One region of the Lysinibacillus sp. RC79 genome, then DNA from elsewhere that is predicted to be linked to it. Evidence: riboswitches for the same ligand, from Rfam matches in the RefSeq annotation. Region 1 holds a riboswitch; the other holds the start of a gene.

Evidence for each region. A riboswitch is a leader RNA that binds a small molecule or an ion and turns the genes downstream of it on or off. The one in region 1 is predicted to bind thiamine pyrophosphate.
Region 2: another riboswitch for thiamine pyrophosphate. It lies ahead of thiM (hydroxyethylthiazole kinase); the one in region 1 lies ahead of thiC (phosphomethylpyrimidine synthase ThiC).

What each region holds. Positions count from the first base shown of each region.
Region 1 is NZ_JBGCCD010000016.1:103,237-111,537, reverse strand. It holds gene ABH968_RS16110 (catalase) at 1-1,260, shown strand, start outside; gene thiC (phosphomethylpyrimidine synthase ThiC) at 1,398-3,176, opposite strand; TPP riboswitch at 3,314-3,428, opposite strand; gene ABH968_RS16100 (AEC family transporter) at 3,737-4,666, opposite strand; gene ABH968_RS16095 (methyl-accepting chemotaxis protein) at 4,829-6,931, opposite strand; gene ABH968_RS16090 (S-layer protein) at 7,184-8,301, shown strand, end outside.
Region 2 is NZ_JBGCCD010000014.1:127,742-136,042, reverse strand. It holds gene ABH968_RS15065 (class I SAM-dependent methyltransferase) at 1-844, opposite strand, end outside; gene tpx (thiol peroxidase) at 934-1,437, opposite strand; gene ABH968_RS15055 (RDD family protein) at 1,713-2,330, opposite strand; gene sppA (signal peptide peptidase SppA) at 2,343-3,356, opposite strand; gene mbcS (acyl-CoA synthetase MbcS) at 3,781-5,370, opposite strand; TPP riboswitch at 5,748-5,846, shown strand; gene thiM (hydroxyethylthiazole kinase) at 5,934-6,689, shown strand; gene thiD (bifunctional hydroxymethylpyrimidine kinase/phosphomethylpyrimidine kinase) at 6,689-7,513, shown strand; gene thiE (thiamine phosphate synthase) at 7,503-8,135, shown strand.

The DNA.
Region 1 (8,301 bases):
ATCTTCTCAGAAGTTGGGAAGAAGACTGAAATGTTTGCACGCTTCTCCACAGTTGCAGGTGAACGTGGTGCAGCGGATGCTGAGCGCGATATTCGTGGCTTTGCACTTAAGTTCTATACTGAAGAAGGTAACTGGGATTTAGTTGGTAACAACACACCTGTATTCTTCTTCCGTGATCCTTTACACTTCACAGATTTAAACCACGTGGTAAAACGTGACCCACGTACAAATATGAAAAATGCGAATTCAAACTGGGATTTCTGGACTTCATTACCAGAGGCGCTTCACCAAGTAACAATCGTTATGTCTGATCGTGGTATTCCGTCAGGTTACCGCAATATGCATGGTTTCGGTTCTCACACTTATAGCTTTATTAATGAAGAAAATGAGCGCGTATGGGTTAAATTCCACTTTACTACAGAGCAAGGCATTAAAAACTTAACTGGTGCCGAGGCTGCTGAAGTGATTAGTAATGACCGTGAATCTTCACAACGCGATCTATATGAGGCAATTGAAAATAGCGATTTCCCTAAATGGAAAATGTATATTCAAGTAATGACAGAGGAACAAGCACGTGAATTACCATATAACCCATTTGATTTAACGAAAGTATGGTATAAAAAAGACTTCCCATTAATTCCTGTGGGGGAATTCGAGTTAAATAAAAATGCGGACAACTACTTTGCGGAAGTTGAGCAAGCTGCATTTGCACCATCTAACATTATTCCTGGTATTAGCTTCTCGCCAGACAAAATGTTACAGGCTCGTATCTTTGCATATGGAGATGCACAGCGCTACCGTTTAGGAGTGAACCACTACTCGCTTCCTGTAAACGCACCAAAATGTCCATTCCGTACGTTCCACCGTGATGGTGCTATGCGTTTCGACGGCAATCTTGGTTCAACTTTAGGCTATGAACCAAATAGCTATGGTGAATGGGAGCATAATTTAGACTACAAGGAGCCTGAATTACGTATTGATGGTAATGCTGGTATCCATGACTTCCGTGAAGACGACAACAATTACTTCGAGCAGCCGGGTAAATTATTCCGCCTAATGACTGCTGAACAACAACAACGCCTATTCGAAAATACTGCTAATGATATGGCGTCAGTTGAAGAGTTCATCAAACGTCGCCATATCCTGCACTGCTATCTAGCTGATCCAGCATATGGTGAAGGTGTAGCAAAAGCTATGGGTCTTTCATTAGAAGGCGTGGATCTTTCAAACCCATACGTAAAACAACCAACTAACGTTTAATTCTCCACATATTCCAAATATTATTGATATCCAAATCCAACTTTTTACTCCATGTGAAGGGCAACCTCACATGGAGTTTTTTTATCTTAATGACCAAAAAAGGCTTATATCTGATAGATACAAGCCTGCTCTAATAATTATTGATAAATTTGACTGCCTGCCTTTTTAAATTCCTCGGCTTTCTCCTGCATACCTTTGTGGATTGCTTCAGTAGTATTTAGGTCTCCTTCTTTTGCATAATTACGAATATCCTGTGAGATTCTCATACTACAAAACTTAGGGCCACACATTGAACAGAAGTGCGCAGTTTTCGCCCCTTCTGCAGGCAATGTTTCATCATGGTATTCGACTGCACGCTCTGGATCAAGCGATAGGTTGAATTGATCCCGCCAGCGGAATTCAAAGCGTGCCTTAGATAGTGCATCGTCACGCTGCTGTGCTCCCGGATGCCCTTTCGCTAAATCTGCCGCGTGTGCAGCAATTTTATACGTAATAACCCCTACACGAACATCCTCACGATTTGGTAAGCCTAGATGCTCTTTAGGCGTCACATAACATAGCATTGCTGTACCATACCAACCGATCATCGCAGCACCAATAGCCGATGTAATATGGTCATAGCCAGGAGCAATATCTGTTGTCAGTGGCCCTAAAGTATAAAAAGGAGCTTCCTTACACACCTCTAATTGCTTATCCATATTTTCTTTAATAAGATGCATTGGCACATGCCCTGGTCCCTCTACCATCACCTGTACATCATGCTTCCAGGCGATTTGCGTTAATTCCCCTAGCGTTTCTAGCTCCGCAAACTGAGCCTCATCATTTGCATCTGCAATAGAACCAGGACGTAAACCATCACCTAAAGAGAAGGCAACATCATAGGTTTTCATAATTTCGCAAATTTCTTCAAAATGAGTATATAAGAAGCTTTCTTGATGGTGATATAAACACCACTGTGCCATAATCGAGCCTCCTCGAGACACTATGCCTGTTACACGATTAGCCGTTAATGGCACATAGCGTAGCAATACCCCTGCATGAATCGTGAAGTAATCAACACCTTGCTCTGCCTGTTCGATTAACGTATCACGATACACTTCCCACGTTAAATCCTCTGCCACACCATTTACTTTTTCTAACGCTTGATAAATCGGCACCGTTCCCACTGGCACCGCGGCATTACGGATAATCCATTCACGTGTCGTATGAATATGCTTACCAGTAGATAAATCCATAATGTTATCAGCACCCCAGCGTGTAGCCCACGTCATTTTTTCTACCTCTTCTGCAATAGAGGATGACACCGCTGAATTTCCAATATTGGCGTTAATTTTTACGTGGAAGTTACGTCCAATAATCATCGGCTCTGCCTCAGGGTGATTAATATTAGATGGCAAAATAGCACGTCCTGCCGCGATCTCTGAGCGCACAAATTCTGGGTCCATATTTTCGCGAATCGCTACAAATTCCATTTCTGGAGTAATAATTCCCTTTCGTGCATAGTGAAGCTGTGTTACATTTTTACCTTTCTTCGCACGCAAAGGCTTTCTAGATAAATCCGGAAAAACATTTTCATTCATTCGTGGATCATCAGCTTTACGGAATCCATTATCTTCTGGCTTGATAGTACGACCTTCGTATTCTTCAACGTCACCTCGTTCTTTGATCCATACACTACATAAAGCTGGCAATCCTTTTGTAATATCCACCTTATATGCAGGATCAGTGTACGGGCCGCTCGTATCATAAACACGTACTGGCGCATTTTCCTCTTCACCAAAGCTTCCTGTCGTCGGACTTAGAGCAATTTCACGCATTGGCACTAAAATATCTGGTCGAGATCCTTCTACGTAAACTTTTTTACTTCCTTCAAAACTTGACATAATCGTAATATTCTTGTCGCTAACTGTTGTCATAAACTACTTCGCTCCCTTTTACATTTATTCCAAGGACCGAATCTAGCTCACCCCAACAAAAACAAAAAGCCGAATCCAAAAAAAAATTTGGATCCGGCTAAGAATGTAAAGGTATAGTTATTGCAAATAACGTAGAGTGCAATAATGGTTAACTTTCCCACGCTGGTATGAGCCAGATCAGGTCCAAAGGGTCAAGAAACCTCTATGCGTTTCCCTCTCAGCCTGACTCATCAGACTCCCCTAGTTAATGCTATTAAGTTTGATGCTAGTGTAGCAGATATTGTTAAGAGATGGAAGCTTCATTTGAATATTTTTGTGTCATCATCATAACGTGTGGTTGATTTCCGTTCCGGCTGGGCGCTTTCCTGGGGGCGTCCGATGAGCCGCTAATCCCCAAGGAGTCGCCCAGCCTCCACTCCAATCAACTTATTTACATGGCATACGTTTTAAAAAGTATAATCCCTAACTTTTGGTGATTATCCTATTTTTAAAAATCAGAAGGAAAACCGCTTACTCCAGATGGGCTGTCACTCTATCTTATTCCGAATAACATCCAGCTGTTAGGTAAACAACAGTTCCGCTACGTAAATCACAATCGTCACTGTAATACAGCTCACAATCGTTGAAAATAATACTGTTTGTGCAGCAGTTGCCGATTCTACGTCATATTCTAATGCCAGACTAGAACTATTTCGCGATGTCGGGAACGAACTAGCTATAAAAAGTGATTGTGCCACGACACCGTCAAGGCCAAGTACATAAATGATCAGCAATGCTACGGCTGGCCCTATGACTAGTCGTGTAAAACAGCTAATGAATACCATTTTATTGAACATGGATTTGATTTCAAGCTGTGATAGTTGTGCCCCTAAAGTTATTAATGCTACTGCGATAAAGCCATCTGCCACATGGTCTATCGGAATTTTTACAAACTGCGGAATAGCGATATTAAAATAGTTCATTGCAACACCAATAATAAGTGCATGAATAATAGGCATTTTGAGGAAGTCTTTCACAATAGACATGCCCGATTTTGTTGAAGAGATTAAATTGTACAAGCCGTAAGTATAGGTCGTCATATTTTGAAATATTACGAGAATGACCTGAATCGCTACTCCAATCGGCTGGGTCACGAAAATCATTTGTGCAACCGGAATACCATAGTTACCTGAATTAATTAGGACAACACTATTTTTAAACACCGCAGCCTCGGGTTTTGCTAAGCCGAGTCCCTTTGCTAGAAAGTGACTAAGTACCATTTGGCTTCCGATAAAGAGTAGAATAAATAATGCAACTTCCCCAAGCACAGACAGCTCTATACTCGTTTCATATATATTCACAAAAACAGCTGCGGGCATGAAACAATATGTAATAAGTTGAGATAACGCCTTTAAATTAAAGCGAAATTTCTTTTGTAAAACTGCACCAAGTACTAAAAGCACTAAAATTGGAGCTACAATTTTAAAAAAAATCATACCGAGATACATCATAGCGTGTCCCCTTTCCTCTCCTATAGTAGTGCTGTTTTAATACTTGGTCAATGTACCTCACCGTTAACTCATAGCCCTTTACGAGGCATTTTTAGTCCAATGCCTTTTACCATAAATAAAAAGACTGCTTCACATATTGAAGCAGTCTTTTGCTGAAAAAAGTTAAACGAGCTTAAATCGATTAACGACCTCTTGTAATTCTTTTGAAACCTCGTTCATATTATTGATGGACTCTGCAACCTTTTGTAGTTCCGCTTGTTGGTCAATAGCAGATGCACTTACCTGTTCTGCAGATGCAGCAGTCTCCTCAGAAATAGCAGAAATACTTTGGATTGCCATTATCGCTTGATTTTTATGCTCTAACATATGAGAAAGTTTAGTCATTAACTCACTAATTGACGTTGCAATAGAACTAGAAAGCTCACTATTGTCTTTAAACGCAACCTCAGTGCTTTGTACTGACTCATTTTGAGCTTGTATTAAGCCTGCGTTTGAGGCAATGACAGCTACCGTTTGCTGAGAATTTTCAAGAATGCTATCTACTGTTTGCTTAATAACATCTGTTTCATTTCTGGATTGCTCTGCTAGCTTTCGTACCTCCTCAGCGACAACTGCAAAACCTTTACCATGTTCACCAGCACGTGCAGCTTCTATGCTTGCATTTAAGGCTAATAAATTTGTTTGCTCGGTAATACCTTGAATAGACGCTATAATCTGATTGATATTGGCAATATTAGACGCCAATGACTCCATTTGCTGCTGAATACGTCCATTCATTGCATTCGTTTCTGAGTTACGTTCACGTAAGCTTTCGACTTCTTTCATTCCTTCGTCTGTAGTTGTTTTCGTTTTATTCGATAGCTCGTCCATTTCATTTGAAAGCGTTGTAATAGCATCAATTTGATCGGATAAATCAATCATTCGATAATTGGTTTCTTCTGTATCCTCAGATTGCTTGGATGCTCCCTGCGCAATTTCATTAATAGCTACCGAGACCTCTTGACTTGAAGCAACTATTTCATTAAACGCCTCATGAACATAATTTGATGATTGATTGAGTGATGTCGTAGCATTCAGCACGGTTTGAATGGCGCTATTCGTTTGATCTAACATATTATTATAAGCTAATGCAACAGCACCAATCTCATCAGGCTTAATATATTTCTCATCCACTTTTTGAGTTAAATCTCCATTTGCCGCCGTTTCAATAGAAGTGCGTAAAAACTTTAATGGCCTCAGTAATTTATAGATAAACAATGCACTAGCAACTGCCATTAAAACAATTATAATAATTGACGCTATGATGGTAAAAGTAAGCACATGATTATAGGTTTCTAATATTTTGGATTTTGGTAGCACTAATTGTACAGTCCATGTTTCATCAATCCCATCTAAATTCATAGGAGCAAAAACGTTAAATGAATTTTCCTTGAGCTCTTCGGAATCCAAATACATACTTTTTAGCTCGCCACTATCCATTGTTTGTTTAATGCTTGTCCAGTCCAAATGGTCCTGCATATTTAATCCTTTTAATGACTCACCAAAGCTATTTGCAGTTAAAACTCCATTATTAGTAATAATAGCTGCATAGCCACCATCTGGCTTTACGGACTCTGTCAATCCCTTTAAATAATCAATAGCTATATCAGCCGTCAACGTGCCAAAAAATGATCCCGAAGCATCGACTAACGGAACAGCAATCGTTGTCATTAGTACTGTTTGTCCTTTGATATTATATTCGTATGGCTCCGTTAGAACGGATCTTCCTTCTTCTTTTGGTATCCAATACCACTCGGAAATACTCTTGTCATCGATGCCATCAATAAAAGACGTTGTTATTTCATTTCCATCCTTACTTAAATAAGGTATAAAGCGATTTTTTGAATCCACTAAAGTAGCATTTATTGTTGGCTCTACGTTTGTGGAGTTTGGTTCAAAAACAGCTCCTACAGCAAGTAAATCTTCATTATTAACTAAGTTAGTTTCCATCATTTTTATTATGTCTTCTGCAGAAAGCTTACCTTTTTTCTCCATACCCTCGACTATACGTTTCGTCGTCAGTAAAGTCGTGTTTGCTTTCTGAAAGCGTTCACTCATCTTTGCTGCCGAATATTCAGCAGTTTCCAGTGTTGCAGTTTCTGCATCATCAACGCTTTGACTCTTTAAAATAACACTTACAATAACCGTATATGTAATAAATAACACTAAAAATAGCCCTATAATTAGAGCAGATAGCTTTAAAGCGATACTCCTAGACTTCCCCATCACAACACCCCACTTTTATACATAATGATAATGGATGGAAGGTCGTATAACAATAAGATATTTAGCGAATCAAGTAGAATTTTGATGATTTATAGAGAATTCTAGTGTTTGCAACCCAAAAATTTAAATCACATAAAAAAGGACCAATTATCCATTTATTATTGGTTGTTTAGTAAAACATACCCTTTATATACTAAAATATTGAAATATATGATATATTATCTACTAAATACTACGATAGGAGTGATTAACTTGAAAAATAAAGCGTTATCGACTTTTATGGCAACAGCTATTACAGCAACCTTAGTTTTGCCAGTAGCATCTGCAAACGCAGCTTCAAATGATCAATCTTTAAACCACTCAATTCAAATTGGTGGGCAGGTAGCCGCAGCCACAGCTAAGGGGCAAACTGTTACCATTAACAACATCACTAAAGATAAAGTACTTACATCCAATGGCCAATTTAAAATTAGTCAGTCGTTAAAGCCTCTCTTAAATACATCAAATAGCACTGCATTGGCAAATGCTGAAGCTACTATTGTCGTAAAGAACGGTGAAATTACAAGTATTACCGCACTAACTCTATCTAAAGCTGGTACAAACAAAAAAGAGGTATATTTTGACGGCGGTGGCGAACAAATTGATGGAAGCCTAACTGTAAATGCGGATTATGTAAAAATTCAAAATGTAACTATTAAAGATGAGCTTATCGTAACTAATCGTGTCAAGAAGGCAATTACGATTGATACCGTTACTATCGGGGATACGATTACGTTTAAACCTTTAGTGACGAGAAACATTAAATGGTTAAATGTTTCCCTAAAAGATATTAAATCTCCAAATATTAACATGGAGCGTACTAAAGTAAATGTGACTTCTGACAAAAACATTTCTAAGGTTGATGTAGTAGGTAAAGTTGCAGCATTTGAGGTTAATGCCAATGTTGATAAGCTTACAATCGATGTTGAAAAAGATTTTAGTCTTTACGGAGAAGGTAAAATTGATCAAGTGATCGTTAAGCACGGTGCAAAGGTGACATTAGATTCAGGGCATCTAATTAACAAGGTGCAGGTGGATGATAATAAAGCCTCTGTAACCTTACCAGTGGTGAATAAAACAGAGCTAAGTAAATTAGTGGCTACACCTCCGTACGTTGCAGTATCTGTTAATGGATATGACGTTTTAACAACTGAAAAATGGACGACGCAAGCTGAACGTACAGCATTCGAATCTGCCGTAAGCAGCGCAAAAGTAGTAGCTAATAATTCCAACGCCTCTCAGGAGCAAGTAAACAATGCTATTACACAGTACAGAAATGCATTAGCCGTTTATCAAGCTGCACAAAAAAGTGGCACAAAATATGGTTATGG
Region 2 (8,301 bases), on a different contig from region 1:
GTACCTCTTTTGGAGCATTGAATTCCTTACCTTGCTTTTGTAAAATGACAATGCTCTTTTCAAGTGCTTTATTGGCGAACATTGTATCTGGCAATTGAATAATCGCTTGAATCCAAGCATGCTTTTGAATGTATTTATGCAGTTGTTTCGATTGCTCAGACTCAAAAAGATGGGTCGGTGCTAAGAAAAATAAGTAGCCTCCATCCTTCGTGTAATTAATGGACTGCTCAATAAATAAGTGATGTGCATAACTCATTCCTTCTGAAGCGCATAGTTCATAATCTAATGCGACATCTTCATTCGGATAATACCCGACCGGTAAATCACAAACAATAGCATCTGCAGGATTTACTAATAAATCTTGTAAAGTATCTTGACGGAATAAGGAAACTGGCTGCTCTGTCAAATCAGCTGTAGCAGCAGCTATACGAATAAGTAGCTCATCAACCTCTACACCTGTTGCTTCTATTTTTCCGTCTAATAAATTCATAACTGTTAATAGTAAATTTCCTGTACCTACCGCTGGCTCTAAAATGGAAATTTTTTCAGTCTCTAGACGTTCTGCAAATAGTTGCTCCACAAAATAACCAACTAATAATCCAAGAGTATCAGGTGTCATTTGGTGATTCGGTTGAGATCCTTTTCGCATCCCCTTTAAAACAGCAATTTGAATCGCTTTGCGCACATCTTCCTTTGTAGCACCATCTTGTGAAAAATTAACTTCCCCATCTAGCCATGCCTCTAAGCCATCTAAAATCCCCTCTAGCAATGTAACATTATGTTCTTTTTCTATCTTTTCAGCATGTTCATTTAGCATACCAAATAACTTTTCGATATTTTCCATATACAACTTCCTTTCACGCAGAAAAGAGCCGTGACAAAAACTTGTCACAGCCCCTTTGTCTAGTAATATCTTAGCCTAAAATCAATAAATTATGCTAGTACTTTGACAGCTGCAATTGCGGCTTCATAGTTTGGATGGTCTGTTGCTTCAGGAACATATTCCACAAATGTCACTTTGTCATTTGCATCCACAACAAACACCGCACGCGTTAGAAGGCGTAATTCTTGGATGTAGACACCGTATGCTTCACCAAATGAAAGGTCACGGTGATCTGAAACTGTTTGAACAGCATCAATACCTGCTGCACCACACCAACGTTTTTGAGCAAACGGAAGGTCAACAGATACCGTATAGATAACTACATTGTCACCTAAGTTTGCTGCTTCTTCATTAAAACGACGTGTTTGTGCATCACAAACACCAGTATCTAATGATGGTACAACGCTAAATAAACGAATTTTTCCCTCTGAACCTTTTAATGTAACAGGTGATAGATCATTCGCTAATACAGTAAAGTCTGGTGCTTTGTCTCCAACTTTTACTTCGTTACCTACAAGTGTTACTGGGCCATTCTTAAATGTTACTTGTGCCATATAAACGCCTCCTAATCATCATATGTACATAATATTACTAAATGGAGGGAATTAATTGCAACTGAGACAGCTTATCAAAAATAGTTTTGATAAAATCTTATCGCGCATGTAGGTTGATTTCCGTTCCGGCTGGGCGCGTCCGATGAGCAGCTACACTTGCGTTTCAGGGTTTCATCTGTGACGCTAATTCCCAAGGTTATTTTCTAACTAACCATCAATTACTACTATCAACAAAAATAAAGGGCTGTCTCACTGAAATGAGACAGCCCTAGCCATTATTCTTCGTTTTTTTCCTCTAGCTTTTCAGGTTCTAGTTTTTCCTCTAGAGGTACAGATTCAGTATTTTCCTCTTTGATCGGCAAAGATGGTTGCACAATATCTTTTTCAATATAAACTTTTTCATGAACGACTGTTGTATCCGCGAAAAAATCATGTAGACCTTGATTATTCGGTAAAATGGCTACGAGAATATAAAGTGGCATAAAAATGCTGTTGATGATCCGCCCTATCCAATCACGGAATAACACATCTGACCAAGTCAGCTTCTCATGCTTTAATGAAATAACACGTAATCCAAATATCATTTTCCCTAATGTTTGCCCAAAAAATTTCGTCATCAATACGAAATAGCTGTAATAAAAAATAGCGGATATAATCGAAATTGGTGCATACCATACTGTTTCAGATAATGACCAATCCATTAAATAAAAAATTGGGTTAACGAGAATTCCACCTATAGCTGTAATAACGAATCCATCTAATAAAAATGCCCAAAAACGTATCCAAAAGCCTGCCGTTTTTAACGCATAATTTTTATTCGTAATTGGCTTATCTATTAGGAAGGCATTCTCCATAGAGGGTGAACCTTGCATAACAATTTCATTGTTTGTCATTGTACTCCCTCCTTAGTTTTCGCCATATAAATACATCATTTTTGGTGCTTTATAATCTGCCATAATTTTCATCAACATTTTTTCCTCTGCTGACGGACCAAACATTGACCCAATCTTCATCCCAACATATGATTGCCAGCCACCCTCATCATATGAATACTCAAATAATTCTGCGTCCTCTAAACCAAAGTCTTTACGCAGTGCAGCAATTGTTGCTTCCTCATCACCAATCTCATCTACTAATCCCGCTTCAAGTGCCTTCTTACCACTAAGAATTCGACCATCGGCAACTTTTTTCACATTGACTTCAGACATATTACGCCCTTTTGCCACAATATGAATGAATTCCTGATAAGTTTCATTAATCATGTCTTGCATCATAGCACGCTCTTCCGGTGTCACTTCACGCATTGGACTAAGCATATCTTTATGTTCACCAGATTTAAACGTTTCATATTTAATACCAACTTTTTCTGCTAACGCCTGATAATTAATAGATTGCATAATGACACCAATTGAACCTGTAATTGTATCACGTTGCGCAAATATCTTATCTGCAGGTGCTGAAATGTAATAACCACCTGAAGCTGCCATCGAATCCATAGAAACATAGATTGGAATTTGTCGCTCTTCTTTAATTTTCAAAAGTTTTTTATAGATTTCTGCTGATTCTTTTACACCACCACCTGGTGAATTAACACTTAAAACGATACCTTCCACAGTTTGATCATATAAAATATTATCTAATTGATTTAAGAAAAATTGATGATCATAAGCAACTGGTTGCCATAATGTACTTGAGCCAACATCTTGAATCGCACCATCAACCTTTAAGTATGCAATACGTTTATCCATATCGCCACCTTCTTTAACCACTTCCATTACCGTCAAGTCGTTTCCAGCCACCAAGCTATCAAAATTGCTAAAGAAATCCGATTTAAATATTGCAAAAATAGTGTTGATCCCTAACGAGAATACTAATAGTACACCTGCAATTATTAAAGCAGTCCACCTTTTAACATTCATATTTTTCCGCCTCCTCATACGTTATACAATAGATATTCTAATTTGTTTCATACTTATTGCAATAATATGGCTTATCACCATAACATGGGTTGATCTATGTTCCGACTGGACTCTCGGGACAATAGAGTTTTTATGCGAAAGCGCAGCGTTTTCACAGGACGTAATGCTTTTAACCTTCGTCTCCTCTACTTGGCTTACTCCATGGTCTAAATCTATGACGCTAATCCCTAAGGAGTGCCAAGACTCCAATTAACTTATATACAAGTCACACGTTTTAACAAATGTCATTTCTTTTTACGGTGAGCCAATACTATGCAAAAGCTTTAACCTATTCAACCTATACTACATTATCTAATAAAAAAAAAAAATCAAAGTTCATAAACAAAGCAGGAACTTTGATTTTCGACATTAATTTCCTAGGAAATTAATGATGAATGTTAGAATGGGTTTTCTCTTGTTCACGTAATTCGACACGACGAATTTTGCCTGATGCAGTCTTTGGTAGCTCAGTAACAAACTCAATTGCACGAGGATATTTATAAGGGGCTGTTAAAGTTTTCACATGGCTTTGTAGTTTTTTAATAAGCGCTTCATCACCAACTTCTCCATCAGAGAGCACAACAAATGCCTTTACTACATTTCCACGAACTTCATCCGGACTCGCGACAACGGCAGTTTCTTTTATTGCTGGATGCTTCAATAACGCATCTTCTACCTCAAATGGGCCAATCGTATAGCCAGACGATATAATGACATCATCCCCACGTCCTTCAAACCAAAAATAGCCATCTTCATCTTTATATGCACGATCTCCGGTAATATACCATTCGCCTCTAAATTGTAAATTTGTACGTTCGGGATCGTTTAAATATTTTTTAAATAACGCGGGTGTTTCACAGTGAACAGCAATATCTCCAACTTCTCCGATTGCAACAGGATTTCCAAAATCATTGATAATTTCTACAGTATTACCCGGAGTAGGTTTCCCCATTGAGCCCATTTTAGACTCCATCCCTACCATTGTACCAACAAGTAATGTATTCTCTGTTTGTCCATAACCATCTCGTACTTGTAAATTAAAGACCTCGGAAAATACTTTTATCACTTCACTATTTAAAGGTTCACCCGCTGACACAGCCTGACGTATTGTACTTAAATTGAAATCTCGTAAATTTTCAAGCCCCGCCATAAATCGATATTCGGTTGGCGTGCAACACAGAATATTAATATTGAATTTTTCAAGCAGTGCAAGGTATGTTGCCGCATCAAAGTGACCTTTGTAAACAAATGCTGTTGCACCACTTCCTAAAGTAGCAAGGAACGGACTCCAAATCCATTTTTGCCAGCCAGGAGCTGCTGTAGCCCAAACAATGTCACCTTCTTGGACACCTAACCAATTTGGTGCAGTAGTTCGTAAGTGTGCGTAACCCCAGCCATGTGTATGTACCGCTGCCTTCGGATTGCCTGTTGTACCACTCGTGTATGCTAAAAATGCAATGTCTGTACTCTTAGTTGGTGTAGAACTTATATAGGTTGTTGGTTGGTTTTGCATTTTTTCAAGCAATGCCTGCCAAGATCCATGTGCATGACCAATGACAAATTGCTGTATTTCTTGTAAATTTTCCACATTATCAAATTGTTCAATATAAGGCTCAAATGCAATAACACCTTTTGCATTGGCATGATTGATTCGATATTCAATATCCTTCGTTCTCAGCATTTCTGAGCTAGGTATTATGGTTAAACCTGTCTTTAAGGCTGCAATATAGACGATATACGCTTCAACTGATCTCGGCACCATGACTAAAATAACATCACCTTTTTTTAAACCTTGAGATGTAAATACATGTGCTGCCTGATTCGCCTTTTCAAGTAAAGCTGTATATGTTATATACTGAATTTCCTCATCTTCGTTATAAACTACTAATGCATTTTTCGTAGAATCTTGTGCATATTTTTCAATTTCCTCTGAAATGTTATACCATTCTGGTGCGATTAAATCTTCTCTTTTCATGGCATGTGCCCCCTTTATTACGCTCATTATAAAACTCAATTTTTATCATTTTCAATGGAATTCACTCTAATTCATTAAAGTCGTGACAACTATCATGCTCTGCTATATGGCATCAGTCACGTTTTAGTTCTATCAATTTCAGCTTGGTGTAATTGTTGCTGTCGCTTCGCTTTCGCACAGAAAACATTTGTTGCTGTCGCTTCGCTTTCGCACAGAAAACACTTGTTGCTGTCGCTTCGCTTTCGCACAGAAAACATTTGTTGCTGTCGCTCCGCTTTCGCACAGAAAACACTTGTTGCTGTCGCTCCGCTTTCGCACAGATAAAAATTCCCTATTGAACACGAATGAATAATATGGTACATTTTGGACAACTAAAAGCATAATTGCAGGGGGACTCATTTAGAGTTGAGAAGGTAAAACCTGACCCTTTGAACCTGTTAGTTAATACTGACGTAGGGAGCAATACACATCTAATTACTGATGAAAGGCTCTTTTACGTGTTTTTTTTACACGAAAAAGGGCCTTTTTTGCACGCTTACGTCCATCCAAAAGGAGGACTTAAATTGATTTTTCAAACGATCCGTAAACAAAATCCACTTATTCATTGCATTACTAATTATGTTGTGGCTAATTTTCAAGCAAATGGCTTATTAGCAATAGGTGCTTCTCCAGTCATGGCTGATGACAGTCATGAGGTTGAAGAAATGGTCGCAATTGCCTCAGGTTTTTTGATAAATATTGGTACCCTTAATGAACGAATGAAAGAATCAATGTTACTTGCAGGAAAAAAAGCAAATGCTCTTGGCATTCCCGTTATTTTAGATCCTGTTGCTGCAGGTGCAACAACATACCGGAAACAAACGGTACAACAATTACTGGAGGAAATAAAATTTGCGGCTATTCGTTGTAATATTGGTGAACTTGCAGCTATTGCCAATGTAGAATGGCAACAAAAAGGCGTAGATAGTGGTAGTGGTTCCATTTCTTTAGAACTTGAGGCACAGCAAGTAGCTCAACTCTACAATTGTATTGTGATTGTGACCGGTGAAAAGGATTTTATTACTGATGGCGAACATCAGCAATGGGTTACAGGTGGAAATTCTCAAATGACAGAAATTACCGGAACAGGTTGCTTATTAAGTGCAATTTGTTGTGCCTCCTACGTCTCAGGAAAAAAACTATTTGACCAATTGGTAGAAACTTTATCGCTTTATAAAAAAGTGGCAGAGCGAGCCGCTTCTTCAACTCAATATATTGGCGATTTTCAAATTGCAGTATTGAATGAATTACATCGCCTTTCCAAGGGTGGTGAAGAATGATGCATATTGTAACGACAATTGCTGGTTCAGATAGTGGTGGCGGTGCAGGTATACAGGCTGATTTAAAAACATTTCAGGAATTAAAGGTGTTTGGAACGTCTGTTATTACAGCTTTAACGGCCCAAAACACACTTGGTGTATCGGATGTCTTACCAATTGAAGTTAGCTTTGTTGAAAAACAACTTATAGCGCTAGTCGAAGATTTTTCAATTAGTGCTGTTAAAACAGGAATGCTGTTTTCCTCCGAAATAATCCAATCAATTGCACAGATTTTAGCTGAAGTGAAAATTCCGCTTATTGTAGATCCTGTCATGATTGCAAAAGGTGGCGAAAGCTTATTACAGCAAGAAGCAATTGAGGCATTACGTAGTTTTTTGCTACCTTTAGCAACAATTGTAACACCGAACATTCCTGAGGCAGAAACCCTTTCTGGAAGGAAAATCAACTCTTTAACAGATATTAAAGAAGCAGCTCAAGTCTTATTACAAATGGGCGTTCAATGCGTCATTATTAAAGGCGGTCATTTAGAGGATCAATGTTATGCTACTGATTATGTATTTTTTCAAGACGGTCGGTCATTTTCCATGCAGTCTACACGTATTGCAACAAAAAATACGCATGGGACAGGCTGTACGTTTTCCGCTGCATTAACTGCCTTTCTTGGTCGTGGACTACCTCTAGAAGAAGCGATTGAGGAAGCTAAAAAATTTATTCAATTAGCAATAACGCATGATTTATTTATTGGTAATGGCCATGGTCCAACAAATCATTTTGCCTATCAAAACTATAAGGATTCTTGCGAGGTGATCATTCATGAAACGTGACGATCTACAGCTATATTTTATTATGGGTACAGATAATGTTTTCAAACAAGATCCAATAAATGTTTTAGAGAAAGCTCTCCAATCTGGAGTTTCCATGTTTCAATACCGTGAAAAAGGGCCAAATGCACTTACTGGGAAAGCCTATGAAAATTTTGCTCGGAAATGTCAAAAGCTCTGTCAGCAGTATAATGTTCCGTTTATCGTCAACGATGATTTAGAGCTAGCTATAAAACTTAGAGCGGATGGTGTTCATATTGGACAAGAGGATTTTCCTGTGTCGAAGGTACGTAAAAAAATTGGCAACATGATTCTAGGTGTTTCTGTTCACTCACAAGCTGAATTACAAACTGCTCTACAATACGGTGCTGATTATGTAGGAATTGGTCCGGTTTTTTCAACCACTTCTAAAAGCGACGCCAAACCACCTAGTGGAACTGATTTTTTACAGCAAGTTCGGATACAATATCCGGAGCTTCCTATCGTTGCGATTGGAGGCATAAATTGCTGGAATGCACATACGGTATTTAAAGCAGGTGCGGATGGAATAGCAGTTATTTCTGCCATTTGCGAAAGTGAAGATATTTCAAATACAGTCTCTACATTTAAATCATTTGTAGGATAAAGTGAAACTTTAAACAGTGGGAGGGTCTTTACCCCACTGATTATTAGTCTTCACCAATCGGGTTTTTACTGGCAGTTAGCCCCACCTATTTCTTTGCACTCCTTGAATTGAAATGGGAGGACCTGACGCTTCTCTTTTGATATAGATAAATTACTGCCTGTTAATA